3 regions of the Novosphingobium rhizovicinum genome follow, and region 2 is predicted to be linked to each of the others. Evidence: riboswitches for the same ligand, from Rfam matches in the RefSeq annotation. Region 2 holds a riboswitch; each other region holds the start of a gene.
What was found. Region 2 has a riboswitch for cobalamin ahead of cobW (cobalamin biosynthesis protein CobW). Riboswitches for the same ligand answer to the same signal wherever they lie in the genome.
Positions count from the first base shown of each region.

Region 1: linked by a shared signal. The riboswitch ahead of ABUH87_RS14550 (TonB-dependent receptor plug domain-containing protein) and the one ahead of cobW (cobalamin biosynthesis protein CobW) in region 2 are both predicted to bind cobalamin.
Region 3: linked by a shared signal. The riboswitch ahead of ABUH87_RS12035 (TonB-dependent receptor plug domain-containing protein) and the one ahead of cobW (cobalamin biosynthesis protein CobW) in region 2 are both predicted to bind cobalamin.

Region 1 is NZ_JBFNXR010000052.1:38,644-48,351, forward strand. It holds gene ABUH87_RS14530 (hypothetical protein) at 1-708, shown strand, start outside; gene ABUH87_RS14535 (hypothetical protein) at 1,167-1,388, shown strand; gene ABUH87_RS14540 (cobyrinic acid a,c-diamide synthase CobB) at 1,495-2,793, opposite strand; gene ABUH87_RS14545 (hypothetical protein) at 2,831-3,418, opposite strand; cobalamin riboswitch at 3,639-3,845, opposite strand; cobalamin riboswitch at 3,904-4,093, shown strand; gene ABUH87_RS14550 (TonB-dependent receptor plug domain-containing protein) at 4,309-6,222, shown strand; gene ABUH87_RS14555 (DUF1636 domain-containing protein) at 6,222-6,629, shown strand; gene cobT (nicotinate-nucleotide--dimethylbenzimidazole phosphoribosyltransferase) at 6,626-7,642, shown strand; gene ABUH87_RS14565 (histidine phosphatase family protein) at 7,639-8,208, shown strand; gene ABUH87_RS14570 (adenosylcobinamide-GDP ribazoletransferase) at 8,205-8,942, shown strand; gene ABUH87_RS14575 (aminotransferase class I/II-fold pyridoxal phosphate-dependent enzyme) at 8,939-9,708, shown strand, end outside.
Region 2 is NZ_JBFNXR010000052.1:242,797-252,504, forward strand. It holds gene ABUH87_RS15340 (PepSY-associated TM helix domain-containing protein) at 1-880, shown strand, start outside; gene ABUH87_RS15345 (DUF3325 domain-containing protein) at 877-1,191, shown strand; gene ABUH87_RS15350 (BCCT family transporter) at 1,267-3,261, opposite strand; gene ABUH87_RS15355 (energy-coupling factor ABC transporter permease) at 3,421-4,098, opposite strand; cobalamin riboswitch at 4,130-4,369, opposite strand; cobalamin riboswitch at 4,497-4,729, shown strand; gene cobW (cobalamin biosynthesis protein CobW) at 4,927-5,976, shown strand; gene cobN (cobaltochelatase subunit CobN) at 5,976-9,708, shown strand, end outside.
Region 3 is NZ_JBFNXR010000048.1:36,681-46,388, forward strand. It holds gene ABUH87_RS12005 (cytochrome P450) at 1-707, opposite strand, end outside; gene ABUH87_RS12010 (hypothetical protein) at 890-1,072, shown strand; gene ABUH87_RS12015 (N-acetylmuramidase domain-containing protein) at 1,079-1,855, opposite strand; gene ABUH87_RS12020 (ABC transporter ATP-binding protein) at 1,919-2,683, opposite strand; gene ABUH87_RS12025 (FecCD family ABC transporter permease) at 2,683-3,645, opposite strand; gene ABUH87_RS12030 (ABC transporter substrate-binding protein) at 3,642-4,454, opposite strand; gene ABUH87_RS12035 (TonB-dependent receptor plug domain-containing protein) at 4,598-6,493, opposite strand; cobalamin riboswitch at 6,596-6,788, opposite strand; gene ABUH87_RS12040 (cell wall hydrolase) at 7,001-8,137, shown strand; gene ABUH87_RS12045 (hypothetical protein) at 8,300-8,608, shown strand; gene mdh (malate dehydrogenase) at 8,806-9,708, shown strand, end outside.

The sequences.
Region 1 (9,708 bases), 200 kb from region 2:
TACCGGTTCGCACCGGGGCGCGATGGCTTGGACGTCATTGTCGACAATGAAGCGATCGCCTTTTCTGTTTATCAGACGATCCGGCGAACCCGCCATGTCGAGACCGAAGAGGAGCGACGCAAGGTCGAGCGTTGGGACGCTCGCCACCGGTATGATTGGGCGAGCTGGCAAGGCCGCCCGACGATCCCCTACTATGACTTTCTCCCAACAGGGGAGATGGTCATCGAGCTCGGGCGCTGGACCAGCTACCAGGGTGTTCAACGCAGGTTTGCCGACACTCGCGTACGCAGGATCGAGGATCGAATCGAAGAGGTTCTTGTCTCGTTTGCCGCCTTCGCAGCGGAAGAAAAGGTCGAACGAGCACAGGCGCAAGAGCGAGCAAGACTGGCGGAGATCGCGCGGCTCGAAAGGGCGGAGCAGGCGCGTCTCGCGAAGCTGGAGGCGGATCGGGTTGAGTTCCTCGAGCAGAAGCTCATGCAAGTCGAAGAGCGAGATCGCTTGGCGGCTTTCGTCGCTTCTCTCGAGGGGCAAACTGACCACCCAGATGATGAACGTTACCGAGAGTTCAAGAGCTGGGTTCAGCGACGCTTGGCCGGTATGAACGCCCGTCTTTTACCCGAAGCAATCGCGCGCGAGTTGGCCGCTTTCGAAGCTTTCGCCTCGACGCGAGCCGGGCCCCGCGAGAGTGGGCCGGATACAACGTTCTGATGGCCCCCTGAGGTTTCGAGCCCGGCACACGATCGGGGACGAGCTGTCGCAATCCGACCGTGATTCCCAGGCGTCGAGGTACGCTGCACCACGTTCCAATCGAACAAAGCGGGGGCCGGCGCGAGCTTTCGGCTTTGCCGATCCAGCGGGCGCTAGCATGCCTCCAAGTCCACCATGCCCTGCGGCCTTTTTGGGTCGAGATCGCCTAACAATCGCATCCCCTGAGAGGGCTTCCAGGACGAAGCTGTGCTCCTATGCTCGTGATCGCCATCTGGTCCCCAAATCGGATCTGATGCAGAACAACGACTTTGCGGCGCGGCCCTCGTGGTCTGAACTGGCGCGCTCTCCAGCGCGCCTAAGCTCTTCACTGGACATGGTAATTCAATCTGAGGGCACGCCGGAGATCGACCCGCAATCGGCTTGCAAAAAGTCCCTCATCGACATGCACACCTTAGCATGTGCCGCAGCGCCTTCTGACAGTCATCCATGCACCTTTGCAGCGTGTCGATGATCTGGTCGTGAACACGCCCATCCTCTCGCGACTGTTTGGCAACGGCTGGGTGCGGCTGGTCGTGATCGATCCGAAGGACAATTCCGCGCGGCGTTGGGTTGCAGGCGATACCATTATCCCGGCGAATGTCGCGCCAAACGGGTGGGCGCAGCACCATTTCGCCCATTGATCGTGCAGCAGAAGGCGGAGGGCAACCTAGCTTGTCCGAGTGTCTGGACACCCCTCCGCCTTCTGCACCCGGACATGCCGGCAGACGGCTCACAGTTCAGGATCGGTCAGCCGGGACCGAGGATCTCGGCAACGGCTTGCGGCCCCGATGCGAAATAGAAGTGGGCATAAGTCGCGGTCAGGCGTCCTGACCGATAGATTGCCTCCCCCTGCTCGCCTCCTGGACGCGTTGCAAACCATGACGGTGCGAGTTCAATGGACGCGTCGGAGTAATGGAATGTGTGCCCCCGGATGCTGCCGCCCGGAAGGTCCGCCTGCTGCAGACCCAACGCGGTCAGGCGCGGGCGCATGGTGGCGGATCCCGGCAAAAGGCCAGCGAGTTCCGCGCGGCGCCCGCCACTGTCGACCACTTCTTCCAGACAATAGAGCATCCCCCCGCATTCAGCGAGGATGGGCCTGTCTGCCGAATGATGGTCACGGACAGACGAGATCATGCGCTTGTTCTGTGAGAGTGCGGCGAGATGGAGTTCCGGGTAGCCTCCCGGAAACCAGATGGCGTCGCACTCCGGCAAGGCGGGGTCGTTCAGGGGCGAAAAGAACCGCAGTTCGGCCCCCAGCGAACGAAGGCAGGCCAGGTTTGCCGGGTAGATAAACCCGAAAGCCTCGTCGCGCGCGATGGCGACGCGCGTGCCCCGAAGAAGAGCGGGCAACCGGGTACTTGGGCCGTCGGACCCGCCGAAGTGCACCGGAGGCGGCAGCCAGGTCGCCGCGTCTGGCAGGCTTGCCGCACTTTTGGCGAGACGGTCCTCCAGGTCGCCGATCTCTTGCGCCTGCATCAGCCCCAGATGCCGCTCGGGAAGAGCGATATCCGCGTTGCGCGGCATGGCGCCCAGCCACTGCACGCCGGAGGGAACGCTCTCCTCCAGCATCGCAGCGTGGCGAGCGCTGCCAACCTTGTTGGCGAGTACGGCCGCGAGATTGACGCCCCGACGGTAGGTAGCGAGGCCCTGAACAAGGGCGCCAAACGTCTGCGCCATGGCGGAGCCGTCGATCACCGCCAGAACCGGCAGGTCAAACCGGTTCGCCAGGTCGGCGGCCGACGGGGTGCCATCGAAGAGGCCCATTACGCCTTCCACAAGGATCAGGTCCGCATCCAGTGCAGCGTCGTGCAACAGGCGCCGACACGCGGCTTCGCCAACCATGAACAAGTCGAGTTGATGCACCGGCGATCCGCAGGCGCGTTCCAGCACCATCGGGTCCAGGTAGTCTGGCCCGCACTTGAAGACACGCACCCGCCTTCCGGCGTCGCGGTGACGGCGGGCCAGAGCCGCGGTGACGAGTGTCTTGCCCTGACCTGATGATGGCGCCGCCACCATCAGAGCCGGGCACGAGCCGGTTGTGCTCATAAGGCGGGGCAAACCGGTAGTGCCAAAGGCGCGCTGCTCACTGCGCGTGGGCCCGGCTCAGGCGGGGCTGCGCGGCCTTGTACACCGCGTAGACAGTGGCGCCGATCCCGGACCACAGCAGAGTGGCAAAAAGGGTGCCCGGGAAATAGCGCTCAAGGCGCGGGAGGAACTCAGCGATGGTTGGATCAGGGTAACGTCCGCCCAGGAAGTAGAAACCGCCGCTGGAGAGCAGCTTGGATACCAATGTGGCGGCGATCAGCAATGCGATCCCCGCTGCTAGTGCTGATCGCTCTTCGCCGAACCCGTCGGCGACCACGCGACCGGCAAACCACATCACTCCATAGGCAGGCAGCAGCATCCAGTAAGCGGGCGTGAAGCAGAAGCCAGAGCCACCCATGACGAATATCGTCCAGACGTCGATGGCAAAGCCGAACAGGAACAACCCGGCAAACGCGCTTGCCCGGCGAACCAGGAAGCCCAGCAAGAAGAAACTGGCAAGGCTGGTATCAGGTAAGTGCACTACGTCGCTCAAGGCATGGCTGCGGGTGGTCAGCATCACCAAGGTAAGCGCGCAAAAGGCGACGAATTCGAAACGCGGGGAACGTGTGGACAGGTGACGGTTCATAAAGGGCTTCCGGTCTGAACGTGGAAACGCGACGCGAGCCCGCAGGCCGCGCCGATCGCACGGGGGGAGCAAGGCGGAACATGCTTCCGCCTGAAGCTGATCAGGGCTTGAACATGGCTTCACGGCTCTCCTTCGACGCGACACACGAATGTCGTCCGCCAAGGGCCACTTTCCGCAAGAACGCGGATCCCTCGTCCGCCCGGTGCATCCCGCCCGCGCGAAGGAACGACGATATCAGGCCGGTTTCCTGACTTTCCGGATCAACGCGCTCTTCGCCGCCTTCTCGAAAGCCGGAGCTTTCAATGGCACCGTGGCGATGCGCTCACCGGTTACAGTTGCGGGAGCAGTGCCGGCTTTGGCGATCATGAACCGCCATCCCGGACTTCCCGATTAAGCCCTTTCGGGCACCCGATACGCCCTCTGCCTAGGCGAGACGGCGGAGCACCGCAAGCGGCAGGTACTTGCATGCCGTCACGTCCCGCAGTAGGGGCCGCGCCGCGACGGGTTCCCCGCGAGGGGATCAAAAGGGAACTCGGGTGAAAACCCCGGGCTGCCCCTGCAACTGTAAGCGGAGAGCCATCCGGCCATTTGCCATTGGGACTTCCTGTCCTGAGAAGGCGGCCGGAACGGCGTTGACCCGCAAGCCAGGAGACCTGCCTGACGCAGTCGTTCTTCATCCGGGCAGGGTGCACCGGGTGTTCGAGGGCCCTTCCGTCAGGAGGGGTCATCCCTCGCGCAACGACAGCAACCGCCTTGCCGGGATCTCCGCGCAAGAGGTGTCATGTCGTGCCCTGCGACCTTGCGGGGGCCCTCACGCGCGCGCCTCCTTGCAACGATCGACCGGCAGGGTCCGACGCCGTTTGCAAGTAGGGGATTTCACCTTGCACCGCATGACCTCTGTGGCCACCGTACTGGCCCTCACTGCCTTTTCCATTCAGCCCGCCCATGCCGACGATGCACCTGACGGAAGCATCGTGGTGTCCGCGTTCCGCACTCCTGTCGCGCAGGAGCGCAACTCCGCCAGCGTGACGGTTCTCGACGAAGAAGCGGTCATCGAGGCGCAGCCGATCACCGTAACCGACATTCTCCTGCGTACGCCAGGCATCAGCCTTTCGCGCAACGGGGGATATGGAACAGCCACCTCGCTGCGCATCCGCGGTGCGGACGCCGGGCAGACGGTGATGGTGATCGACGGAATGCGCCTTGCCGATCCCTCTTCGACCGCAGGCGGATACGCCTTCTCCAACCTGATGCTGGACGACATCGAACGCATAGAGATCCTGCGCGGCCCACAGTCCATCCTGTGGGGCAGCGATGCGATCGGCGGCGTGGTCAATGTGCGCACGCGCCGGCCCGAGAAGCCGCTGGAAGGAAGCATGGCCATCGAGGCGGGCACGCACGAGACCGTGTCGGCCCGCGCGGGCATCGGCGGTACAAGCGAGATGGTGGACTGGCGCATCGCCGCCTCGACCTTCACCACCGATGGCATTTCGGCCCGCGCGAACGGGACGGAGGATGACGGCTATTCCCGTCAGGCCGCGAGCGGCACCGCCACTATCAGGCTCTCGCCCGACGTCTGGCTCGACCTACGCGGCTACTGGGCTGACGCACGCAGCGACTTCGACGGTTTCAGCGGAGACACCGCTGCATATGGCACGACCGGCGAATGGTCGGGCTACGCGGGGCTGAACTTCCAGCTGTTCGACGGCAAGCTGGTGAACCGCCTCGCGGTGCTGCAGACCGAGACGGACCGGGAGAACTACGACCCGAACCGCAGCATTCGCCAGATCACCTTCGACGCACAGGGCCGCATCCGCCGGTTCGAGTATCAGGGCATTTACAAGCCTGCGGACATGCTGGACATCGTATTCGGTGCCGAGCGGGAGGAGCAGCGGATGTCCACCGCTTCGCCCACGAACTCGGCGGCACCCTACACCTTGCAGCCTTACAGGGTCGATACCGACAGCCTCTATGGCCAGTTCCGTATCACCCCCCTCACCGGCCTGACGCTGAATGCCGGGGCGCGGTACGATCATAACTCCCGCTTCGGCGACAATACCGTGTTCAGCGCCGGTGGCGCATTCACGCCAAACGGGGGCGCAACCATTCTGCGGGCCAGCTACGATGAAGGCTTCAAGGCGCCTTCGCTCTACCAGCTGTTCAGTGCCTACGGAGTTGCCGACCTTGAGCCCGAAAAGGCGAAAGGCTGGGAGGTGGGCCTTGAGCACCGTTTCGGCGATATCCTCCACGCGTCGGCAGCCTGGTTCGAGCGGGAGACAGACAACCTGATCGACTTTGCCTATTGCCCCACCAGCGGCGCGCAACCAGCGGTCTGCTACATACCGGGCACGAACACGACGCGCTTCGGCTACTATGCCAACGTCAAGGAAAGCCGCGCGCGCGGGCTGGAGCTTACCGGTTCGGCGCGCTGGAACGTCCTGTTCGTGGAAGGCAACTACAGCTGGATCAAGGCTGAGGACCGGAGCGAGGACAGTGCCTTCTTCGGTCGTCAGCTTGCCCGTGTGCCGCGCCACCTCGCCAATGTGGAAGGCGGCATCGAGCTCCCTGACGGTCTGCGCGCCAGCGTGGCGGCGCGCTATTCGGGTGAGAGCTTCAACAGCGCCACCAGCACGGAGGTGCTCGACGACTACTGGCTGGTTGATCTGCGCGCCCAGTACCGCTTGGCCGAGGCCCTGATCCTGCAGGCACGGGTCGAGAATGTCGCGGACAAGGGCTACCAGACGGCGAGCGGATATTCTGCGCTGGGCCGCACGGTCTACGTCGGACTGCGGAGCCGCTTCTGATGTTGCAGCCGGTAGAGCCAGGCGCAGCCGTCGTCGTCTGCTCCACCTGTCGCGCGACTGCGGACGCGCGCGAGGATGAGAATGGGCGGCGCGGGGGTGCCATGCTGGCAGACGCTTTGCGCGCCGTTCAGCAGGAAGAGCCCGGACTCGCCGGCGTCGCCGTGCAGGAGATGCCATGCCTCTTCGCCTGTTCCCGCCACTGCACGGTGCACATCCGCGCGCTTGGCAAGGTGGGGTATGTCCTGGGTGACTTCACTCCGGACCGGGATGCTGCCCGGGCAATCCTGATATACGCGGCACATTATGCCGCCAGCGAAGAGGGCGTCGTGCGATACGCGCAGTGGCCGGAGGGGGTGAAAGGACACTTCATCGTTCGCACCCCGCCCGAAGGGTACCTGTGCACATGATCGCCTTTGCGGACCGCGCTGCCTTTCTGGCTGCTCTCGAGGATCTGCCCGAGCCTTGCTCGGCCTCCACCATGGCTGCGCGCGCACGCCAGGGCGAATTGACGAAGCCGGCAGGGTCGCTTGGCCGCCTTGAGGAGATCGCAACCTTCATGGCAGGTTGGCAGCAGGTACGCACTCCGCGTCTGGATCGGGTCCGGGGCGCGGTGTTTGCTGCCAACCATGGAGTTGCGGCGCGAGGAGTCAGCGCTTTCCCGGCGGAAGTGACGGCGCAGATGGTCGCCAACTTCATGGCAGGCGGCGCTGCCATCAACGTACTCGCTCGCAGCTGCGGGGCGGAGCTGGCCATCGTGCCGCTCGACCTCGACCAGCCAACCGGCGACATCGCGCGCGAACCGGCGTTGACGGAGGTGGAGTGCCTCGCCGCGCTGAACGCGGGCGCCGCTGTCGCCACGGCTGACACGCAGCTCCTGTTCGTTGGCGAAATGGGCATCGGCAACACGACTCCGGCGGCTGCCTTGAGCGCTGCGGCGTTCGGAGGCGATGCAGCGCAGTGGTGCGGTCGGGGCACCGGCATCGACAATGCGGCGCTATCGCGAAAGATCGAAGCCGTCGATCAGGCGCTCGCCCTCCATCAAGGGCATTGTGCGGACGCACTGGAAACGCTGCGCCGCCTGGGTGGTCGGGAGATCGCAGCGATGGCGGGCGCCATCCTCGCTGCGCGGCTGCAGCGCATGCCGGTGCTGCTCGACGGCTTCATCGCGTGCGCAGCCATTGCTCCGCTCGTGGCACGCAATCCGCAGTTCACCAGCCACTGCCTCGCTGCGCACTGCTCTGCCGAGACGGGGCATGCGCAACTGCTGGAGCACCTGAAGCTTGAGCCGCTACTGCATCTCGGACTGCGCCTTGGCGAGGGAAGCGGGGCCGCGCTTGCAGTGCCGCTCATCCGTGCCGCGCTGGCAACGCATGGCGAGATGGCGACCTTCGACCAGGCTGCGGTAGCGAAGAGCCGGTGACGAGCCGGGTCATCCACTTGTTGCGTCATGGGCCGCCGGTGCGAACGGGGCTGCTGTTGGGTCATGTCGACGAGCCGGCGCAGAATGCGAACTGCCCGCTGATACTCGGTCGCGCACGTGCTTTGCCGCTGCGGGCGCTTGTTTCGTCCGACCTCATGCGCGCTGCGGCGCAGGCGTCGCATCTGGCGGACCAGCTCGGACTGCCGTTGACGTTGAGCCGAAACTGGCGCGAACTCGACTTTGGGGAGTGGGATGGAGAGCATCCCCATACGCTTAGTTCCGAGGCGCTTGCGCGGTTCTGGGATGACCCGGACGGGTGCCCTCCCCCTTGCGGCGAGCGCTGGTCGGACCTGCGAAGCCGGGTTGCCGGCGCTTTGGCCGGCCTGGACACGCACACTCTTGTCCTTGCCCACGCAGGAGCGATGCGCGCGGCCGTCTCGGTGCTGACCGGTCTGGACCATCGCGGCGTCTGGGCTATCGACCTGCCGTATCGCGCCCTGCTGACGCTGCGTATCTGGCCCGATCTGAACGGACAGATCATCGGCTTGGCGGGAGATGAGCTGTGAAAGCGCTGGTGCTGGCCGTCCAGTTCATGACCCGCCTGCCGCTCCCCGCCGTGCAGGCGGAGGCGCGGCATGTCTCTGCGGCGATCCGGTGGTTCCCTGTCGCGGGCCTGCTTGTGGGTGCCTGCGTCGCGGGCGCTGCGTGGCTAGGCTTTCAGCGCGACCCGTGGGCTGGAGCGTTGATCGGCTTGCTCGCCTGGGTCGGCATCACCGGCGCGCTTCACCTCGACGGACTGGGCGACATCGCCGATGCGGCCGGGGCCGGCCATGGCGATCGGAGCCGGGTCTCCGCTGTTCTGGCGGACCCGCACATCGGCAGCTTTGGCGTCATTGCCATTGTCCTGCTGCTGCTGACGAAGCTGCTGCTCCTTTATCTCCTGCTGGCGCAGCCTCGCCCCGGTATGTTCTGGTTGACGCTGGTGGCCATTCCGGCGCTTGCCCGCGTCGGGCCCTTGTTCTGGACGCTGACGCTGCCGCCCCTCCACGCGGGCCTGGGTCGTACCTTCGGAGCTGGCGCGACGTGGGTGGCTCTCGGAGCGTGGCTGCTCGTCGGACTGGCTGCTTGCCTGTTGGCACCTGGCCTGCATACACCTGCCTTGCTGGCCGCGCTGCCGGTGGCAGCGTTGTGGCGCTGGTGGTTGCGCGGCCACATCGGCGGTATCTCTGGAGATGGCCACGGCGCCGGGATCGAAGTGATGGAAGCCGCTTTGCTCGGTGCTCTGGTGCTTGCGCCATGAAAGAGCCTCATACCTTTCACGGGGGGCGCCTGAGCGACGCCTGCGCTCGCTTCGGCGGCGCACAGGCGGACTGGTTGGACCTGTCGACGGGGATCAATCCCTCGGCTTGGGAGCCCTCAAGCGGTGGTGAGCTAGACTGGCGCGCCCTTCCGGACCCCTCGACGCTTGCTGAGCTAGAGCGGACGGCGGCCACTTACTTCGGTGTAGATCCGTCCTTGTGCCTTGCCGTTCCGGGCAGTGAAGCGGGCCTGCGTGCGCTCGGGCAGATCCTGCAGTTGCCCGGCGTTCCACAGCCGCTGTGTTACAGCACGCATGTCCAGGCTTTCGCCAAGCCGTCCCTCGCGGGAGAGCCGACTGTTCGTGTGCTGGGCAATCCGAACAACCCGGACGGCGCCCTGGTGCCCAGGGAGCCGCTGCTGGATGTGCTTAAGGCGCAAGAGGCGGCCGGTGGTTGGCTGCTCGTCGACGAGGCGTTCGCCGACTGCAATCCCGCCTGGAGCATCGCCGACGAGGTGGCCGAGCATCGGCGGCTGATCGTCACCCGCTCGTTCGGGAAGTTCTTCGGGCTTGCGGGTGTGCGGCTTGGTTTCGTGCTTGGGCCCTCTCAACTTCTCACCCGGCTGCGCCACCTGCAAGGCGAGTGGCCCCTTTGCGCTGCCGCAATCCGCTTTGGAACAGACGCCTATGCCGACGCTCCGTGGATAGCCCGGGCGCGCGCGAATCTCTTCGTGGCCGCGCAACGCCTCGACGCTGTGCTGACCCGTCG
Region 2 (9,708 bases):
GGTTGAGCGCAGCGGTATCGAGGCCCCCTTGATCGATCTGCGAACGGTGCTGCGCGATGCCGAGGACCGCCTGGGCGGATCCGCCGGGTCGATCAGCGTCAGCGAGCCAGGGGATGCTTCCGCACGCATCACCGTCCACCGCGCCCCATCGTCCATGCTCAGTTCCCGCACGCCCAGCCTCACCTACGATGGGGTCTCGGGTCGGCTGCTGTGGCAGTCACCCGAGCCGGGAGCAGCATCGGTCACGGCAGGGGCGATGATCGGCCTGCACGCCGGGCGCTTCGCCGACGATGCACTGCGTTGGATATACTTCCTTTGCGGCGTGGCCGGGTCACTGATGGTGGCCAGTGGCCTGATCTTGTGGACGGTGAAGCGGCGCGAGAAGCTGCCCGACCCACAGCGTCCGCACTTCGCCTTTCGCTTGGTGGAACGCTTGAATGTCGCAACGCTTGCTGGCTTTCCACTGGGTATTGCCTGTATGCTTTGGGCCAATCGCCTGCTGCCGGTCGGGATGGCCGATCGCGCCGACTGGGAAATCCACACGCTGTTCCTGTCCTGGCTCGCAGCTTTCGCGCTTACTCTGCTGCGTCGTCCCGCATGGAGTTGGACCGCCTTACTCGGCGCGACGGGATTTCTGCTGGCCGCCCTGCCGGTCTACAACCTCTTGGCCACGGACAAAGGCCTGGTGAACGCACTCCTCGCGGGTGACCTGCTGTTCGTTGGGGTAGACGCCACTTTGATCGTGTTCGGGATTGGGTTCCTGCTGGTCGCTCTTCGGGTCGCGCGGCATCGCGGAGAGCCTCGCCAATTCCGGCGCGGCAAGCCTGCAGCCGCACCGGAGCCGGAACCCGCGCTGGCAATCCTGGAGCCGGCCGAGTGAGCGTGCTTGCACTCGCCGCCGCGCTGCTGGCGTTCGTCCTGCTGGGCTTGTCCACGGACATGCATCACAGCCGCCACTTGCAAGGACGGCCAGCACCCCGGCGCAAGCGCGGTATGCGCGGCGCTGCATGGAGCTCGCTCGTGGCAGCGCTGCTGATGTCCGTCGCAGCGCGCGGATGGGTCTTCGGGCCCATCCTGTGGTTCGGGCTGGTGATGCTGAGCGCCGGGATCGTGTTCCTCTGCCTCAACTTCGTGCCTGCCAGTGGCGCATCGCCACGTCCGAAAACGCGCCCTCCCGTCTCGCACCGCTAAAGCCGATGCGCTTCCGCGCCACCGATCAGCGCCGCGGCACAGCCGTGGCCTGGCGTCAGGACAAAGCGCATCAATTCAGGCAAGGCGCCGCGCGTGGCGGAACCGGGCGTAGCGGTTGAGCAGATCGTTGATCAGCTGGTCGCGCGTGAAGCCAGTCACGTCGTGCGGCTGGTCGCCTTCCGATGTCTGCGCCATGGCCCGGTAATGTTGCCGCTCCGCTCCGTGCATCCGGCGCGTCTCGGCATAGGCGAAGTTGGGCGAGCGAAAACCTCGGGCGCGGATCGTGTAACGGAAGCTGCCATGCTCGCCATGAGGCACGTTGAAGACAAGCTGGTCGCTATTCTGTTCCAGAGTGGGCGAGAGGCCATTCTCCAGCATCTGCTCGGTCATTGCACTGAGCGCCGGATAGGCCGTATCCGCAAGATAGGCTGCGATGTCGCTCTTCTCATGGTGATGAGTGATGCTGTCGAGCCGCTGCTGCCAGGTCATGCCGGTGCGGGCGGGCGGAGGTGCCTCGGCGGCAATGGAGAGGTCGATCGACGTGCCACGGCTCTCCGTCTGCAACGCCCTCAGCAGCGCATAGCAGATGAAGACCATCACGATGGCAAACGGCAGGGCGCTGGCTATGGCGGCGGTCTGCAGGGCCTGGAGTCCACCTGTCAGCAGCAGTACGGCCGCGACCAGCCCGGCACACACTGCCCAGAAAATGCGCTGCCACACAGGCGGGTCCTCGACTGCGCCGTTGGTGATCATGTCGATCACCAGAGCCCCGGAATCGGCCGAGGTGACGAAGAAGGTTATGACCAGCAGCGTCGCTATGCCGGACGCGATCATGGACAACGGCAGCTGCTCCAGCGTGACGAACAGCGCCACGGGAAGGTCCGTGGCCACAGTCTGTGCGATCGGAGCGACACCCGCCAGGTCAAGGGCAATCGCGGTGTTGCCGAACACTGTCATCCAGAGGAAGGTGAACAGGACCGGCACCAGCAGCACGCCGGCCACGAATTCGCGGATCGTGCGCCCGCGTGAGATCCGCGCAATGAACATGCCCACGAACGGCGACCACGATATCCACCAGCCCCAGTAGAACAGCGTCCAGTTTCCGAGCCACGGATTGGGCTCGTAAGCGTACATGCGGAAGGTACGCTGGACGACGGAGCCCAGATACGCGCCGATGTTCTGCACATAGGCCTGCAGCAGGAACACGGTCGAGCCAGCGAGCAACACGAACAGCAACAGAGCGATTGCCAGGATGATGTTTAGTTCGGACAGGCGCTTGATCCCCGCATCAAGACCCGCCGCCGCCGACAGGGTTGCAAGTCCCGTAATGACGGCGATCAGCACCACCTGCACCAGCGGCCCCGTGGGCAGCCCGAACAGATAGTTGAAACCCGCATTGACCTGCAGCACCCCGAAACCCAGAGATGTCGCGACGCCGAACATGGTGCCAAGCACGGCAAAGATATCGATGGCATGGCCTATCGGGCCATGGATGCGGTTGCCGATCAGCGGGAACAGTGCCGAGCGAATGGTCAGCGGCAGTCCACGGCGAAAAGCGAAATACGCAAGCGCTAGTCCGATCACGATATAGATCGCCCAGGCGTGCAAACCCCAGTGGAAGAAGGTCAGCGGCAGCGCCTCGCGCGCGGCGGCGATGGTGCGCCCCTCCCCCACCGGCGGAAGCGAGTAATGCTGGATCGGCTCAGCCACTCCGAAGAACAGGAGGCCGATGCCCATGCCTGCGCTGAACAGCATCGCGAACCAGGAGAGATAGCTGTACTCTGGCTCGCTCTCGTCCGGGCCAAGTTTCACATCGCCATAGCGGCTGATCATCAGGAACAGCACGAAAACCAGAAAACCGGCGACCGAAAGGATGTAGAACCAGCCGAAATCGAGGACGATCAGCGCCTGTACAGCCGCGAACAGCCGCTCCGCACGGCCGGGGAACACAGATCCGAACAGCGCGAAAGCCAGGATCAGCGCGGCCGACACGAAGAAGACCGGCGGATTGACGTTCATCCGCGGAGCACGTCCCGCCGGAGCGGCTTCTTTCAGGACTGGCTCGCTCATTCGCCTCCTCGTGTGCGCGGCCGCGGCGGCTTCGGCAGGAACATCGCTAACGGCTGGGCCGCTGCCCAGTTGCCGCGCCTGTAAATATCAGCTGCACCCGCCGGTAGGCTCCGAAGCGGCCAATGCGCAAGCGAGGCGGCAGGAAACTCCTGCCGCAGATCACCCGGCCTCGTAGAGACGCCGCTCCACGAAGCCGCTGCCTTTGAGCTGATGGAGCGCCTTTGCGCCCCACAGCACGGCAAGGTCCACCAGCGGCTCGACGATGATCACCAGCATGTAAGCGGCGCCGAACGTGGCCACCGAAGCCGCGCTGGCCGACGTGAAGCCTTGCCCCCAGAAGGTCCAGAACGCCACCCAGCTGACGATCCCGGCCTGGTAGGTGCTAGAGAGCGTAAGAGTCTGGCTATAGCCAAGGGCGACGTAGGGCGTATCGGGCGCGATGATCCGGCGTGCGAGTGCGCTCAGGCCGAACAGCGGCACCAACAAGGTGGTCACGTTCATGCCGAACTGCGGCAGGTCAGAGGGCGCGAAGAACATGCCCTGGACCAGTAATCCGACAACGAGGCCGATCGCGGTCGGCGCAAGTCCCAGCCCCAGGAACAGGGTCGATCCCAGGATCAGGTGTACTTCCGAGACGCCGACCGGATGGTGCGGCAACACCTGGAAGAAGCTGAAAGCCAGCGCACTGGCAACGAGGCAGCGCGCAGCCAGGGATAACGATCCATTGGTTTTGACGGCATCGGCTGCCAACTTCAGAGCATAGGATCCGGCGGCAGCTGCGGTGATATAGCCCAGCCAGATCTTGCCCGGGGCAACGAAGCCCGGTTCGATGTGCATTGCAGTTCTCCTGCCGTCCCACCGACGGCTTTGAGTGGACAGATGCACGGCCGGTCTCCTGGCTCGCGGGTCATCGCTTGATGCGCACCTTCCCAAGCCTCGCATGTCTCAGCGTCCGGCCCAGTGGATGGCGGGACTGGTCCGCCATGCGCTTCTCGCTCGCCGCTTACAGTCGCGGGGGCGGCTGAGGCTCCGGGCGATACCGCCCTACCCTCATTCCCAGTGTTTCAGAGCCAACTGGCTCAAAAACGCCGTACGGGGGCAGCGGTAACGACGGTCCGGACTTCCAGTCAAGAAAAATGCCGCCTCCACCTCATCAGTGCCATGCGCAACTCGCACCTTGCCGCAGCGGTTGGCGGCGAGTACGAGCATTCCTGTTCGCACTGGCCTTGGCCGCTGCGGACGAAGATCGCGCCGGTGCCTCGCAAGAGGCTTGAATGGGAATGCGGTGAGAGGGCTTGCTCCTCGATTCCGCGGCTGTCCCTGCAACTGTAAGCGGTGAGCGCGATGCACATGCTCTCTGGATCGAGAGCAGCCACTGGGCCGGACGCTGAGACATGCGAGGCCTGGGAAGGCGTGCATCAAGCCTTGACCCGCGAGCCAGGAGACCTGCCGGCGTCTGGTCGCTCTTGCCGTGGCCCAGGGGATGGCCAAGGCACGGTACCTTCCGTCTGAGCGACATCATGCATGCGGCCGGGGCCGCATCGGCACGCTTGCGTCGGGCGCCTCTCGCGCCGGTCCGATGCGCGTGTGCCGTTCGCTGGCGCGCGTCATCTGCGTACCGGCCTGCCCCGCCGCGTAGTGTCGCCGGCGCGGCAGGAGAGTACCTTGAGCAAAGTACCCACGACCGTCATCACCGGCTTTCTCGGAGCCGGCAAGACCACACTGATCCGCCATCTGCTCGGCAACGCCGGCGGGCGACGTCTGGCGCTCATCATCAACGAGTTCGGGGATGTCGGCGTCGATGGCGAACTGGTGAAGGGCTGCAACGATGCCGCCTGTCCCGAGGACGATATAGTCGAACTGGCCAATGGCTGCATCTGCTGCACCGTCGCCGACGACTTCCTGCCGACGATGATGAAGCTGCTCGACCGGCCCAACCGGCCCGAGCACATCATCATCGAGACTTCGGGGCTCGCCCTGCCCAAGCCGCTGGTCAAGGCGTTCCAGTGGCCCGACATCCGTACCCGCGCCACGGTGGATGGCGTGGTCGCGCTGATCGACGCCGACGCGGTGGCAGCCGGGCGCTTCGCCACTGACGAGGCCGCACTGGCGGCGGCCCGCGCCGCCGATCCCAGCCTCGACCATGAAAGCCCGCTGGAAGAGCTGTTCGAGGAGCAGCTCGGCTGCGCCGACATGGTTGTGCTCAACAAGACCGACCTGATCGACGCCGAGCCGCTGGCTGCAGTCGAACGGCAAGTGGAAGCGGAAATCCGCCCCGGCGTGAAGATCGTGCGCGCAGCCCATGGCGTGGTGGACATCGCCGCCTTGCTCGGCATCACCGCCGCCGCCGAGGACGATCTCGACTCCCGCCCCTCGCACATCGACGGCCTGGACGCCGATCACGATCACGACGACTTCGACAGCTTCGTCGTCGCGGGCGGCGAAGTGGCCGATCTGGACGCCATGCTGACGGGCATGGCTACGTTGATCGCCCGCCATGATGTGCTGCGCATCAAGGGCATGGTCGCAGTGACAGGCAAAGGCAGCCGTCTCGTGGTGCAGGCCGTCGGCCCGCGCATCCAGCACTTCTACGATCGCCCTTGGCTTCCGTCCGAAAGCAGGCGCACGCAGCTGGTGGTCATCGGTCAGAAGGGCCTGGACCGCGCTGCCATCGAAGCGGGTCTTGCCCCGCAGCTCGGTTCCGTAGCCGCCTGATGCACCTGCTGTCCGCCACCCCCGGCACGATCTCCAACGGCGAGGAGGCGATCGACCTCGATCAGCCGCCGGGTGACATCGTGATCCTCACGGTGGCGGACAGCGAGCTGGCGTGCTTCGCCAAAGCTGCGGCCAGGCTGGCTGAGGAAACGCCCACAGCGCCGAGCGTGCGCCTCGCAAACCTGCTGCAACTGCGGCATCCGTACTCGGTCGACCTCTATGTCGAGAAGGTGCTGGCGCACGCCCGCTTCATCTGCGTCGTGCTGCTGGGCGGCAAGAGCTACTGGCCCTACGGCATTGACGAGATCGCCGCCCTAGCCCGCGCGCGCGGCATTGCCTTTGCCGCTATTGCCGATGGGCGCGAGTTGGACCCGGCCCTGGACCGCGCCTGCACGATGCCGCTCGAATTGGTGGAGCGGCTGCGCGAGTATCTCCGGCAGGGCGGTCCAGCCAATGCCCTCTCCTTTCTGCGCACGGCGGCGCAAGCGATTGGGGAGGACTGCGGTCCTGCGGACAATCCGGTGCCGGTGGCCGAGGCCGGGCTCTACCTTTCCGGCAAGGACCGCCCGAGCCTTGCAGACCTGCGGGCGAGCTGGCGGCCGGATGCGCCGGTTGCGGTGCTGGTGTTCTATCGCGCGCTGATGATCGCCGGTACGCTGGAAGCTGTCGACGCCATGATTGCTGCGCTACAAGAGCGCGGGTTCAACGTCGCCGCCGTCCACGTGCGCGCCTTGCGCGAACCTTTCGTGATCGACTGGCTGGGCGGTCTCCTGCACGAGGTCTCGCCCGACGTGATCGTCAACGCCACCAGCTTCGCCGCCTCATCCTCGGGCGAGCCACGCAATCCGAGCGTGCTGGAACGCGCCGACTGCCCCATCCTGCAGGTCGCGTTCGCGGGCGTGGAGGAAGGCGAATGGCGCGACGCAGCGCGCGGCCTTGGACCGCGCGACCTGGCGATGAACGTCGCCCTGCCGGAGGTCGACGGACGGGTCTTCACCCGTGCTGTCGCCTTCAAGGCGGCCGAGCGCTTCGATGCGGTGACGCAATGCAGCATCGTGGTGCCCCGTGTCGCGCCGGACCGCGTGGCCTTCGTAGCCGATCTTGCCGCCGCCTGGGCGCGCCTGCGCCGCACGCCCACGCCGGAACGCCGGGTGGCGCTGGTGCTGGCGAACTATCCAAATCGCGATGGGCGGATCGGCAACGGCGTCGGCCTCGACACGCCCGCCAGCGCTGCCTCGATCCTCGCCAGTCTGGGCACGGCGGGATACGACATCGGCGATGCGCCGCGAGAGGGTGCCGCGCTGATGCGGTGCATGACCGGGGGTGTCACCAACGCTCCTGATGCGCGAGACCGACCCGGCGAGATCGCACTGCCACTGGCCGATTATCTCGCCGCATTCGCCAAGATACCGGCCGCTGCGCGCAATTCCATGCTGGAGCGCTGGGGCGAGCCGGCACACGATCCCTTTGTGCGTGACGGCGCTTTCCGGCTGCCTGTGCACCGCTTCGGCAATGTTGCGATCGCGGTGCAGCCGGCGCGCGGGTACAACATAGATCCCAAGCAGACCTACCACGATCCCGCGCTGCCGCCGCCGCACGGCTACCTTGCGTTCCATATCTGGCTGAACCGCAGTTTCGGGGCGCATGCGGTAGTCCACGTCGGCAAGCACGGCAATCTGGAGTGGCTGCCGGGCAAGGCGCTTTCCCTGTCCGATACCTGCTTTCCGGAGATCTGCGCCGGGCCGGTGCCGCAGCTCTATCCCTTCATCGTCAACGATCCGGGGGAAGGCACACAAGCCAAGCGGCGCCTCTCCGCCGTTGTCATCGATCACCTGACGCCGCCGCTCACCCGCGCGGAAAGCTACGGTCCGCTCAAGCAGCTGGAGGCGCTGGTCGACGAGTACTACCTCGCCGCCGGCATGGACCCGCGCCGCCTGGAGCGCCTGCGCCGCGACATCCTCGCGCTCGCGCGCGGGCAGGGACTGGACAAGGAAGCCGGCGCCAGCGGCGATGATGACGACGCGCTCTCCGCCATCGACAACTACTTGTGCGAGCTGAAGGAGCTGCAGATCCGCGACGGGCTGCACGTCTTCGGCCAGTCCCCCGAGGGGCGGCTCCGGCGTGATCTGATGGTGGCGCTGGCGCGTACGCCGCGCGGCTACGATCGGCCAGGACAGGCCTCGCTGCTACGGGCGATCTCGGAGGATCTGGGCCTCGGGTTCGATCCGCTGGACTGCCGCCTCGGCGACCGCTGGATGGGCCCTCGCCCGGCGGTGCTCGACCGGGTGGCCAGCGACGCATGGCGCACGCTGGGCGATACGGTGGAGCGGTTGGAACTGCTGGCCGCCGAGCTGGTCGAGGCCCCCGCGCAAACCCTTGTCGGAGACCGCACTGCCGCCGTGCTGGACGAGATCACCGGCAATCTCGCCCCCCGCGTGGCGCAATGCGGGGAGGCCGAGACCCGCGCGCTGCTGACCGGCCTCGACGGGGGCTTCGTGCCGCCCGGCCCTTCCGGCGCTCCGACGCGCGGACGGCCTGATGTGCTGCCCACCGGGCGCAACTTCTACTCTGTCGACACCCGCGCCGTACCCACCGCCGTCGCGTGGGATCTGGGGCAGCGCTCGGCGCAGTTGCTGGTCGACGACTACCTCCAGCGCGAGGGCGAATACCCGCGCGCCATGGCGCTGTCCGCCTGGGGCACCGCCAATATGCGCACCGGCGGCGACGACATCGCTCAGGCCCTCGCATTGATGGGGGTGCGTCCGCGCTGGGAGTGGACCTCAGGCAGGGTCATCGGCTTCGAGATTATGACCCTGGTCGAACTCGGCCGCCCGCGCGTGGACGTGACGCTGCGCGTATCGGGCTTCTTCCGGGACGCGTTCCCCGAGCAGATGAACCTGATCGACAGCGCGGCCCGCGCGATCATGGCGCTCGAGGAGAGCGATGCGGACAACCCCGCCGCAGCCCGCCACCGGGCCGAGATCAGTGACCTGCTGGATGCCGGGGCCGCGCCCGAAGCGGCCGCCCGGCGTGCAGGAACCCGTGTGTTCGGGTCCAAGCCCGGCGCCTATGGCGCGGGGCTGCAGGCGATGATTGACGAGCGGCTGTGGCACGAGCGTAGCGAGCTGGCCGACGTCTACCTTGACTGGGGCAGCTACGCGTACGGCGGCGGCCTCGATGGAGAGGCCGAGCGCGACCTGTTTGCCGCGCGACTTTCCCAGGTCGACGCGGTGGTACAGAACCAGGACAACCGCGAGCACGACTTGCTCGACAGCGACGATTACTACCAGTTCGAGGGCGGGATTGCCGCCGCTGTCGAGCACCTCAAGGGCCGCAAGCCGCTGTCCTATCACAACGATCACAGCCGCCCGGAACGCCCTGTGGTTCGCACGCTCGAGGACGAGATCGGCCGCATCGTGCGCGGCCGGGTGACGAACCCCAAGTGGATCGCCGGCGTCATGCGCCACGGCTACAAGGGCGCGTTCGAGATCGCCGCTTCGGTCGACTACCTGTTCGCCTTCGCCGCCACGACGCATGCCGTGCGCGACCACCACTTCGACATGGTGCACGCTGCCTTCATCGAGGACGAGGCCGTGCGCGCCTTCATGGCCGAGGCGAACCCCGCAGCCTTGCGCGAAACCGCTGCCCGCCTGTCGGAGGCGCTGGAGCGCGGTCTTTGGAAACCCAGGTCCAACAGCGCGGGCGTCCTGCTCGCCAGCTTGTCAGGAGAAT
Region 3 (9,708 bases), on a different contig from region 2:
ATGAACTCGCGCGTGGTCATCATGCCTGCGCCGCCGTAGCTCAGGCACTCCATCAGCATGCCCTTTCGGGAGTAGTTATTCTGCACCAGATAGGTGATGACATCGTCCTTCGGCGCCCTGCGGCGCGCCTCGACAGCGGGCGCAAGGTCGTGCTTCCAGAACGCGTTGACGCGGCTCAGCGCCTTGGCGGTGAAGATCAGCTTGTTGAGGAAGCCGGGCTTACGTTCCATGCTGGCGTCGAGCACCGCTTTCACACGCTTCGCCAGTCCCTTGCTGTCGCTGTTGGTCAGACCGACGATGTCCGCCGCGACATCGACCGCCATCTGCCAGCTCATCTCATCGAGAGGCGCGGAGCCGCGCGCTTGCAGGTCCGCGACGATCTGATCCATTGTCCGATCCATCACCGCCCGATGCCGGGTCACGATGGTCTTGGGTGCGAATAGCCCGGCCACCGCGGCGCGGCGCTTGCGGTGCAGGTCTCCGTCGAGGAAGAAGAAGGAAATCTCGCCGGGGCGGCTGAGATCCACTTGCTCTGCACTGGCCCCGGCCTGCCGTCCTTTGGGCGAGCGCAGGACCTCGCGCGCCGCCGCGAAGTTGCCGATAACGCGGGCTCCTTCCTGCGGCCTCAGGTTCGCCTCGGCCACTTTGCCGCTCTTCCGGTCGTCACGGCCTTCATGCATCGGGCACTTGGCGGCACTTGCGTTCATCTCTGCTTCCTCTCCGAAGCTGCTTCTGGTGCGCTCCCTGAGTCCCCGGAAGCTTACGCAGTGATATACAATGGATCACACTGGTCCGCAACGTGAGCGGAACTTCGCTGGCGACACCTGCGTTCATAAGGGAAAGGTTGCCAGCGAGGCTGGCGGCAGCTTGGTATCGTGAGGAGAGAGCCATGAACGAAGCTCATAAACCCATCATTGGGAACGAAATTCCCTATCGTCGCACCCGCCTGGACAAGCGGACGGGATCGCTGGTCTTCGATCGCCACCTGGACGAGACGCTGGCCGAGGGGTCCTCGTCCTACTCACGCGCTCCCGACGTCGACAATCCACTCGCTCGCGGGCAAGTGACCTGATCCCGATCAGGCCAGCAGCCTGGCCCAGGTGACCGGGCCGACTATACCATCCGCGCTGATCCCGTTTCTCTTCTGAAGCGCGAGAACGGCCTGCAGAGTGAGGGGACCGAACGCTCCGTCGGCGCGTGCTCCAAGCAGCGTCTGCAGTTGCGCCACATGGTCTCCCTGGTCGCCCAGCTTGAGTAGCGGCCTCGCGCACTCTTCCTCGAGAAAGCGGGCGTGCGCACTCCCAATCTTCCGGTCATACGCATGGGCGGCGTAGGCGGGTCCGTTGTAGCCGCGCGCAAACCCCGCCCAATCGCAGCGCCGGAGTTCGTCCGCGAGGCCCGCCGATTTCAGGAATGCGGTGAATGTCGCGAGTTGAGGCCCCTCTCCCGCAACCATGCCGGCGACGAAGCTTTCGACATCCTCGTGCCCGCACAAGGCATGATTGAAGCCCATGATCTGAAACTTGCCCCAGCTGGCACTTTCCAACGCGACAGTACGATTGAGGGCCATGGCGGCATGCAGCCGCTCGTACTCGCGCGCGCCTCCGAGATAAGCGCCCGGTCTGGCAGACGAGATGTGCGGGTGGGCAGCGCTGTGCTCTCCGCGCGTTCGCCGGTGGAAGATGTGCCGTTCGAACAGGATCTTCGGACGTCGATTGGGAAGGAAGCCGCTCCCGGCGCTCTCCACATGCGCGACCGCGCGCAAAGCGGCCACGCTGCACCCCAGCTCCCTCGCCGCCGCGACGTAATCCGAAATTTCGAGGGGCGCCGGGTTTCCGGTGAATTCGTCGCGCATGGATCGTCCTTCCCGTTCAGAGAGTGACCTTCCCGGTATCGCGAGCCCAGTGCTGTAGGAAAGTTATTTCTCGTCGCTAGCGAGCCCTACCGCCAACGCGCGCGTGCCTCTCTCGCCCAGCCACTGCACATCCACTGACCAGACCTTCCGGATGACCGCTTCCGACAGCGCTTCATCGGGCGTCCCGTCCGCGATCAAGCGCCCGCGGTTCAAGACCAGCACCCGGTCGGCATGGTTCATCGCGGTCGCGAGATCGTGCAGCACCAGCACCACGCCGCGCCCCTCCGCCGCCTGCTCGTGGAACCGGCGCATGAGAGAGGCCGCATGAGCCAGATCCAGGTTGGCGAGCGGTTCGTCGGCCAGCAGCCAGTCCGGCTTTGTGGCGAGCACGCGAGCCATCAGGGCACGCGCGCGCTCACCGCCTGACAGCCGCGAGACGGAGCGGGTACGCAGCCCCCCCAGGTCCATCGCAGCGATGGCGGCATCGATGGCAGCTTGCGCCTCCTGCGCTGGAGCCCCCCGCCACGGCAGGCGCCCCAGGGACACCAGAGTCTCGACCGAGAGATCCCACGCGACTTCGGGAGCCTGCGGCAAGTAGCCCAGAGACCGGGCCCGCGCGTCGGCGGCCATCTGGGACAAGGGGATCTCTCCCAAGCCCACGGTCCCGGCGTCTGGCGTAAGCAGCCCCGCGAGACATGACAGAAGCGTGGACTTGCCTGCACCGTTGGGACCGCAGATCGCCGTAACGGCACCGGGTGCGAGGTGCGAGCTGATCGCGTCGAGCCGGTCGGTTACAACCAGATGCTCCAGGACAAGATCCCCGGCCATCAGGCAAGCCCCCGTCGCATCTTGATCAGCAGGTGCAGGAAGAACGGCGCACCGATGAGGCTAAGCGCGATGCCGAGGCGCAATTCTCCACCCGCAAGCGGCAGGATACGGCACAGGCAATCCGCCATCAGCAGCAAAAGCGCTCCGGCCAGCGCGCTCGGCAGGAGCAGCGAAGACGGCCGGCGGTCCGTCAGCGGACGGATGAGGTGCGGCACGATCAATCCCACAAAGCCGATGATCCCTGCCACCGCAACACTCGCGCCGACGGTCAGGCCCACCCCCGCAACGAGCAGCGCCTGCAACTTTCTCGGCTCCACTCCGAGAGAGCGCGCCGCCGCCTCGCCCAGCGTCAGAGCGTCCAGGCTGCGGCCAGCCAGCATCAGCAATCCGATACCCAGTCCGGTCAACGGCGCAGCGATCCAGACCTCTCGCCAGGAGCGGTCCGCCAGTGCACCCATCAACCAAGTGACAATCTCGCTCATGGCGAAAGGCGTGGGCGAAAGGCTGATCGCCAGGCTCATCAAGGCACCCGCAAGACTGGCGATCATCAGCCCCGCCAGTGTGAAAAGCGCAATTCCGCCGTCTCGCCCGGCAATGAGCGCCAGCAGCGCCATCGCGCCTCCTGCGCCCAGAAGCGCCGAGATCGGCAGAAGCCAGGCCGAGGCGGCATAGCCCGCCCAGAAGCTCAGCACCGCTCCCAGGGCCGCGCCCGGCGCGATCCCGAACAGCCCTGGATCGGCCAGCGGATTGCGCAAGTAACCCTGCATCGCCGCCCCCGCGCTTCCTAATCCCGCACCGACCACCAGCGCGAGAGCGGCCCGCGGCATACGCAGCTCAAGGACAATCACCAGAGCATTGCGCGTCTGCGGATCGAACGGGTCGATCCAGACGCGCCCTGCCAGCAGGGACAATGGTACAACCACGGCGAGTGCCAGCAGAAGGGCCCAGAGCGCACGGTTCATGGCGTTGCCAGTCCAGAGAACCGTGCGGCCGATGCCGAGGAAGGGAGCCCCCGCCTGATACGCGCCAAGCGTTCCACCGCCCGGATGATAGTGGGTCCCCCGCACCACAGAAGCGTACTGTCGAACGCCGCATACCGAATGTCCGGCAGAGCGCGGAGAGCAGGATGGGAGAGCAGCCGGTTCTCCTGAGAGTGAGCGTCGCCAGCAGCGATGACCACCTCTGGCGGATCAGCCAGCACAGCCTCTAGGGGCAGATAGTCTGCCTGTCGGAGCCCTCGCGCAGCTGCCCCGTTGATGAAGCCGGTCCGGCGCAGGAGATCGGCAACCAGAGTGCTGTCTCCCGCAACGATGCCGCCGGATTGCCACACGATGGCCGGGATCGGCGCCGCGCCCCGCTGCGGCGCAGAACTTGCCAAGGCATGCTCAATCTTGCTGATAAGATCTTCACCTTGCTCACTATTCCCGGTCTCTTCCGCGAGCTGACGGATCTGCGCCTTGCTGGTCTCCACAGAATCCGTCGCGCCAATGCTCACCACCCTGATGCCCAGGTCTTCCAGGGCCTGCCGCGTCGCGGGCGGAAGGAAGATGTCAGCGACCACCATATCCGGCTGCAAAGCTGCAATCTCCTCGACCGAGCCGGACACAGCCCCAAAGCGTTCTGCCGCCGCGACACCCATCGAGCTTGCGGCAGGATCCAGGCTATAGTGAGAGACGGCGAGGAGTTGCCCTGGCGCAGCGACTTCCGCGAGCGTGGCGTCACTGCACGGGTTGAGCGACACGAGCGTCGGGCGCGTATCGCTGCGGGGCACCTCAGCCGCCGGGCTCGCGCAGGCCGAAATCAAGGCGCAAATGAGCACAGCGCCAGCCTTACGGAGCACGCCGGCAGAGGCGTCGCCAGCCGGCAGGCCCTTTGTCCGGGCAGCCGTTCCAGGGACAGGGCGAGCCCCTCCTGTCACATCCGGGCTCGCAGACCCACGAAGGCAGACCGTCCGGCCGTGCCATATCCGGAGACTGTCTGATAACTTTCATCCGCAAGGTTCTCTACACGGCCGAAAATCTCAAGATACTGTGTCACAGGCACGCTCGCCCTCAGAGTCCCCAGGACGTAGCTGGAAAGACGCGTGAAATTGCCCGGATCGTCATAGCTTTCCCCGACGAGCCGCACGTCGCCGCCGATCGCCAAGCCGGTAAGTGGGCCCGCCGTGATGGGCGACCAATCGAGCGAGGCCGTCAGCGTGTGCCGCGGACGTCTTGCGAGGTCGTTGCCCTCGCTCACTCCGCCCTCGGTTCGGTCAATCGATTTGACGTAAGTGTAGGCTGCCTGTCCGCGCAACGTGCTGCTCATCCTGGCGCCCAGTTCGAGTTCCATGCCGGTTGCGCGCGCACGTCCGATATTGATGTAGTAGCCGAAGGGACGGGTTTCGCAGAGGCTCCCTTCGCATGAGATGAAGCCAATGAGATCGCGGCTGTCGCGCCGAAATCCGGTGAGTGCGAAGTGGAGCGCTCCGTTGCGGTCGCCGTATTCCACGCCTGCGTCATAACTGCGGCTCTTCTCGGGTCTGAGCGCTCCGTTCCCGTATTCCGAGAAAAGCTGATAGAGCGTGGGAACCTTGAACCCTTCACCATACGACGCGCGCAGGCGCCAGTCGTCGCCGAGCGCGGCGCTACCGTTGGCACCGAACGTCCAGCGATCACCGAAGCGCGAATGGTCATCGTAGCGCACGCCGGCCGCCACTGTGAACGCATCCGAGTACCAGCCTAGCAGCGCGTGTCCGCTTGAAAGATGGGCCTTGCGGCGGGACGCAGAGCTGACATCGATGCGGGTCCATTCGTGATCTGCGCCGAAGTCCAGCCGGAGAGCATCGTATGCCCGCCATGCGCCCCGAAGCTCTGCACGGCGACTCTGCCCCTGTGTCTGCGAAGTCGGATCCGTCGGGGAGCTCGGGTCGAAGTAGCGGCGGCGTGTGTCTGAAACCTGGTATCCGGCATTCAGATCAACTGCGTCGGAAGACCACGCGAGCCCAGCGCGCCCGCCAATCTCTCGTGTCTTCTGGTACTCGTGCGTGTCCGCGAAGACGTAGAGAGGCGCCGGATAGCCGTCGATCTCCAGCTTGCCCTGTGTGTACCTGCCGGTGAGTGTCGCCTCCAAAGCAGACGTGAGCGCATACCTAGCGCGTCCGTTGGCCCGCCACTGTCGAAAACCGTCTTCTTCCGATCCAGCCGCTGCCTGGCTTAGCCCGTCAGTCCTCAGGTACCCGCCATTCAGCGTGACACCGTAACGGTCTGTGGACAGGCCCGCTGTCACTTGACCATCGAATGTATCGCGCGTGCCATACTCTGCGGTCGTCTCGACGCCATTGAGCTCGCGCGATGTCAGAGAGATGACACCACCGATGGCTTCCGAACCCCAGATCACCGAGTTCGATCCGCGCAGAAGCTCTACGCGCCCGACGCCACCGGCGCTGACGTTGGCGAAGTCATAGCCGCCCCCCGGTGCGGCGACATCCGCGACCCTGATGCCATCGATGAGGACCAGCACCTGCTGCGAGTTGGCGCCCCGCACGAAGACGCTCGTCGTGCCACCCAGACTGCCGTTTCGCGAGAACGTGACTCCAGGCAGACGCTCAAGCACTCGCGCGATATCGGGGCCCTGGATCGACTTCAGCTCCGCCGTCCCGATGACACTGACAGGCTGACCAGTCTTGTCGATGTCGAGGCGGCTGCCAGTGGCAAGAACGGTGATCTCCGTCCCTTCGCCAACGCCGGTCGCTGAGGCGAGCGGCACGTCCTGAGCACGTGCCTGCATCGCCAACGTGAGTGACGAACCAAGCAAAAACAGATACTTCATAGATAAACCTCCAGCCCTGAACGAATTGCCGCTCATGGCGAGAGGGCCGCGCCCATTGCTTGGCGCGCGGTCCACGCTGCATTCCGGTACACCCCGCCCGGCGCGGAACGACCGTCTTGGGCAGGTCTCCTGGCTCCCGGATCGCTGCCCACCCTCGCCTTCCCGGCCGCCTTCGAAGCTGCACCAGTGGCTGGTTGAGAGTGGACTCCCCGGTCACAGTTGCGGGGGCAGCTCGGTATCGCACCGAATTCCCTCTTAGGCCCGGCAATCGGGCACCCATGACGTGAGCGGGCGGATAGAAGCACAAGTCAGGCCTGGCAAGGGTAACTGCACGGAACCATCGCCGCGCTCGCGGAGCAGGAGTCTTTAAGCTCTTAAGGCTATGGCTGGCCCCTGTGCCGTGACGGGACGCGAGGGAATCGCCGCTGTTCTACGCTGCGCCCGCACTTATGCGGAGGGGGTGACGGTCTGCCGCCGTACACCCCCTCCCGCTAGAATCAGGATTGCATGACGGCCCGCCTCGCCCAACTCTGTCTTAACGAGCAGCGCTCCCGCGATTTCACGGCACGGCTGACACACAAAGGCATGCGAGGCCATCGCGCTAAAGCCCAGCGCAAGAAGGCCCGCCTGGCAGCAGCCCTCATGGGTCTCGCCGCTCTCCCGGCGTTTTCGGCTAACCCCAACGCACTCGCAGCTTTCCGGATCGGCGACGCAATTGCGCACGAGGCGGGAATGGACCCGATGCCGTTCGAGCGGAAGGGCGAGAGTTTTCCCGGCTCCGCGTTCTACTACCTTGATCTTGAGGCCAACCCGGCACCAGCAGCGTACTCTGCCATTGCGACCGAGATCGGGTCTGTCTTTCAGAATGAACCGGCAGCGCGCCCTCTGCGCGTCGACAACAGCGGCATCGATCGCTTGCGTGCAGAGCAGTGCCTGACGGCTGCGATCTATTACGAAGCGGCGAGCGAAGCCGATGCCGGACAGCGTGCGGTCGCCCAGGTTGTTCTTAACCGGGTCGCCCATCCCGCATATCCGAACACTGTCTGCGGCGTGGTCTTTCAAGGCTCGGAACGCACGACCGGCTGCCAGTTCACGTTCACCTGCGACGGGTCACTGGCACGCCGCCCCCAGCGTCTGTTCTGGGACCGAGCCGCAAACGTGGCCCGGCAGGCGCTGGCGGGCTATGTCTACACTCCCGCCGGTCTGGCGACGCACTATCATACGCTTGCAGTCCATCCGTACTGGGCATCAAGCTTACGCTATATGCTCACCATCGGCGCTCACCGCTTTTACAGCTTCAACGGAGCCGCCGGAAAACATGCGGTCTTCCGCTTCGCCTATCTCGGCGGCGAACCCACTCCAGGCCCTCGGCCCCGGCAGCCTGCGCCAGCCCAAGCCGGAGACACTTCAATCGATCCCGTGGACATCCAGCAGGTGTTTGATCGGGGAGCCATGCAGGCCGATCGCTCGGCGGCGTCGCTTCATACCGGCGCGCCAACGGCTGCGCCTCTCTACACCAATGAACTCACGCGCAGAGGCGGCGACGCGCTCTACAGCGGCGACAACTTGCCGGGCGGTCACGAGGTTCGAGACGAATATCGCAACAGCGGCCAGTGGATCGCCAGCCCGGTCGGCAGCTTGTGAACTGAGTACCCGTGCATTTCATCTGCTGACGTGAGCGACGGAACGCCGGTCCAGCAAGCCGGACAGATGATCCTCAACGTCTCTGAAACCATAGACTTGCACCGATGGATTAGGACAATGCGGCTAAGCCTCTCAGATCAATAACGACAAAGGGCCGCACCCATGACCATCCGCTTCGCCGCAGCAAACACGGCATCCAATATTGTCGTTCGCGCATGCCGCTGCCGGTCGGTCGAGTTGCGCCCGGTGAACGACAACGATCGACACCGGCTGGATCAGTCTCTGCTGGCCGCTGCCCTGCGCCACTTCGCGCGGCACGGCATGGCCGCCGCCGAGAACGCAGCCAATCGCGCATTGTGGGCCCGGCGCGACGGCGATGATCAAGCATGCCTGCACTGGCTCGCCCTGTGCCGTCAGCTAGACCGGCGCATGGCAGACAGCCTCACCGCTCAGATGGAGGCGGTGTCGTAAAGGGTGGTTATTGCTATTGCGATCCTTTATCATTAAGAGGCGTAATTACTGGGGCTTTTCACCTTTAGAGTGTTGCATTGTCAGCACCGCGGGCCTAGGCACGCGCGGAACGCAATTTGGAGCCTGCCATTTTTGCGGAGCAAGGCAGGCCGCCCTTTTTCGTCCGCTGCTCCCGCTCGTGAAGGACTGACAGGCACATGGCTCGCAAGAAGATCGCCCTTATCGGCGCCGGCAACATCGGCGGCACTCTGGCTCACCTCGCCGCGCAGAAGGAACTGGGCGACATCGTCCTGTTCGACATCGCCGACGGCGTCCCCCAGGGCAAGGCGCTCGACTTGTCGCAGTGTGGCCCGGTTGAAGGCTTCGACGCGCAGATCACCGGCACCAGCGACTACAAGGATATCGCCGGCGCCGACGTGGTGATCGTCACCGCAGGCGTTCCGCGCAAGCCCGGCATGAGCCGCGACGACCTGCTCGGCATCAACCTCAAGGTGATGAAGGCAGTCGGCGAGGGCATCAAGAACAACTGCCCCGACGCGTTCGTGATCTGCATCACCAACCCGCTCGACGCGATGGTCTGGGCTCTGCGCGAGTTCTCCGGCCTGCCGCATAACAAGGTCGTCGGCATGGCCGGCGTGCTGGACTCGGCTCGCTTCTCGACCTTCCTTGCCTGGGAGTTCGGCGTTTCGGTTCGCGACGTCACCAGCTTCGTGCTTGGCGGCCACGGCGACACGATGGTGCCGGTGGTCGAGTACTCGACCGTCAAGGGCATCCCCGTTCCCGACCTCATCAAGATGGGCAAGTCCACTCAGGAGCGCATCGACGAGATCGTCAAGCGCACCGCGAATGGTGGCGGCGAAATCGTCGGCCTGCTCAAGACCGGTTCGGCGTTCTATGCACCGGCAGCCTCGGCGATCGCGATGGCCGAAAGCTACCTGGGCGACCAGAAGCGCATTCTGCCTTGCGCCGCTTACCTCGAAGGCCAGTATGGCGTTGACGGCCTCTATGTTGGCGTGCCGGTGAAGATCGGTAAGGACGGCGTCGAGGAAGTGATCGAGATTGCGCTGAACGACAAGGCGAAGGCCGGCCTTCAGGTCTCC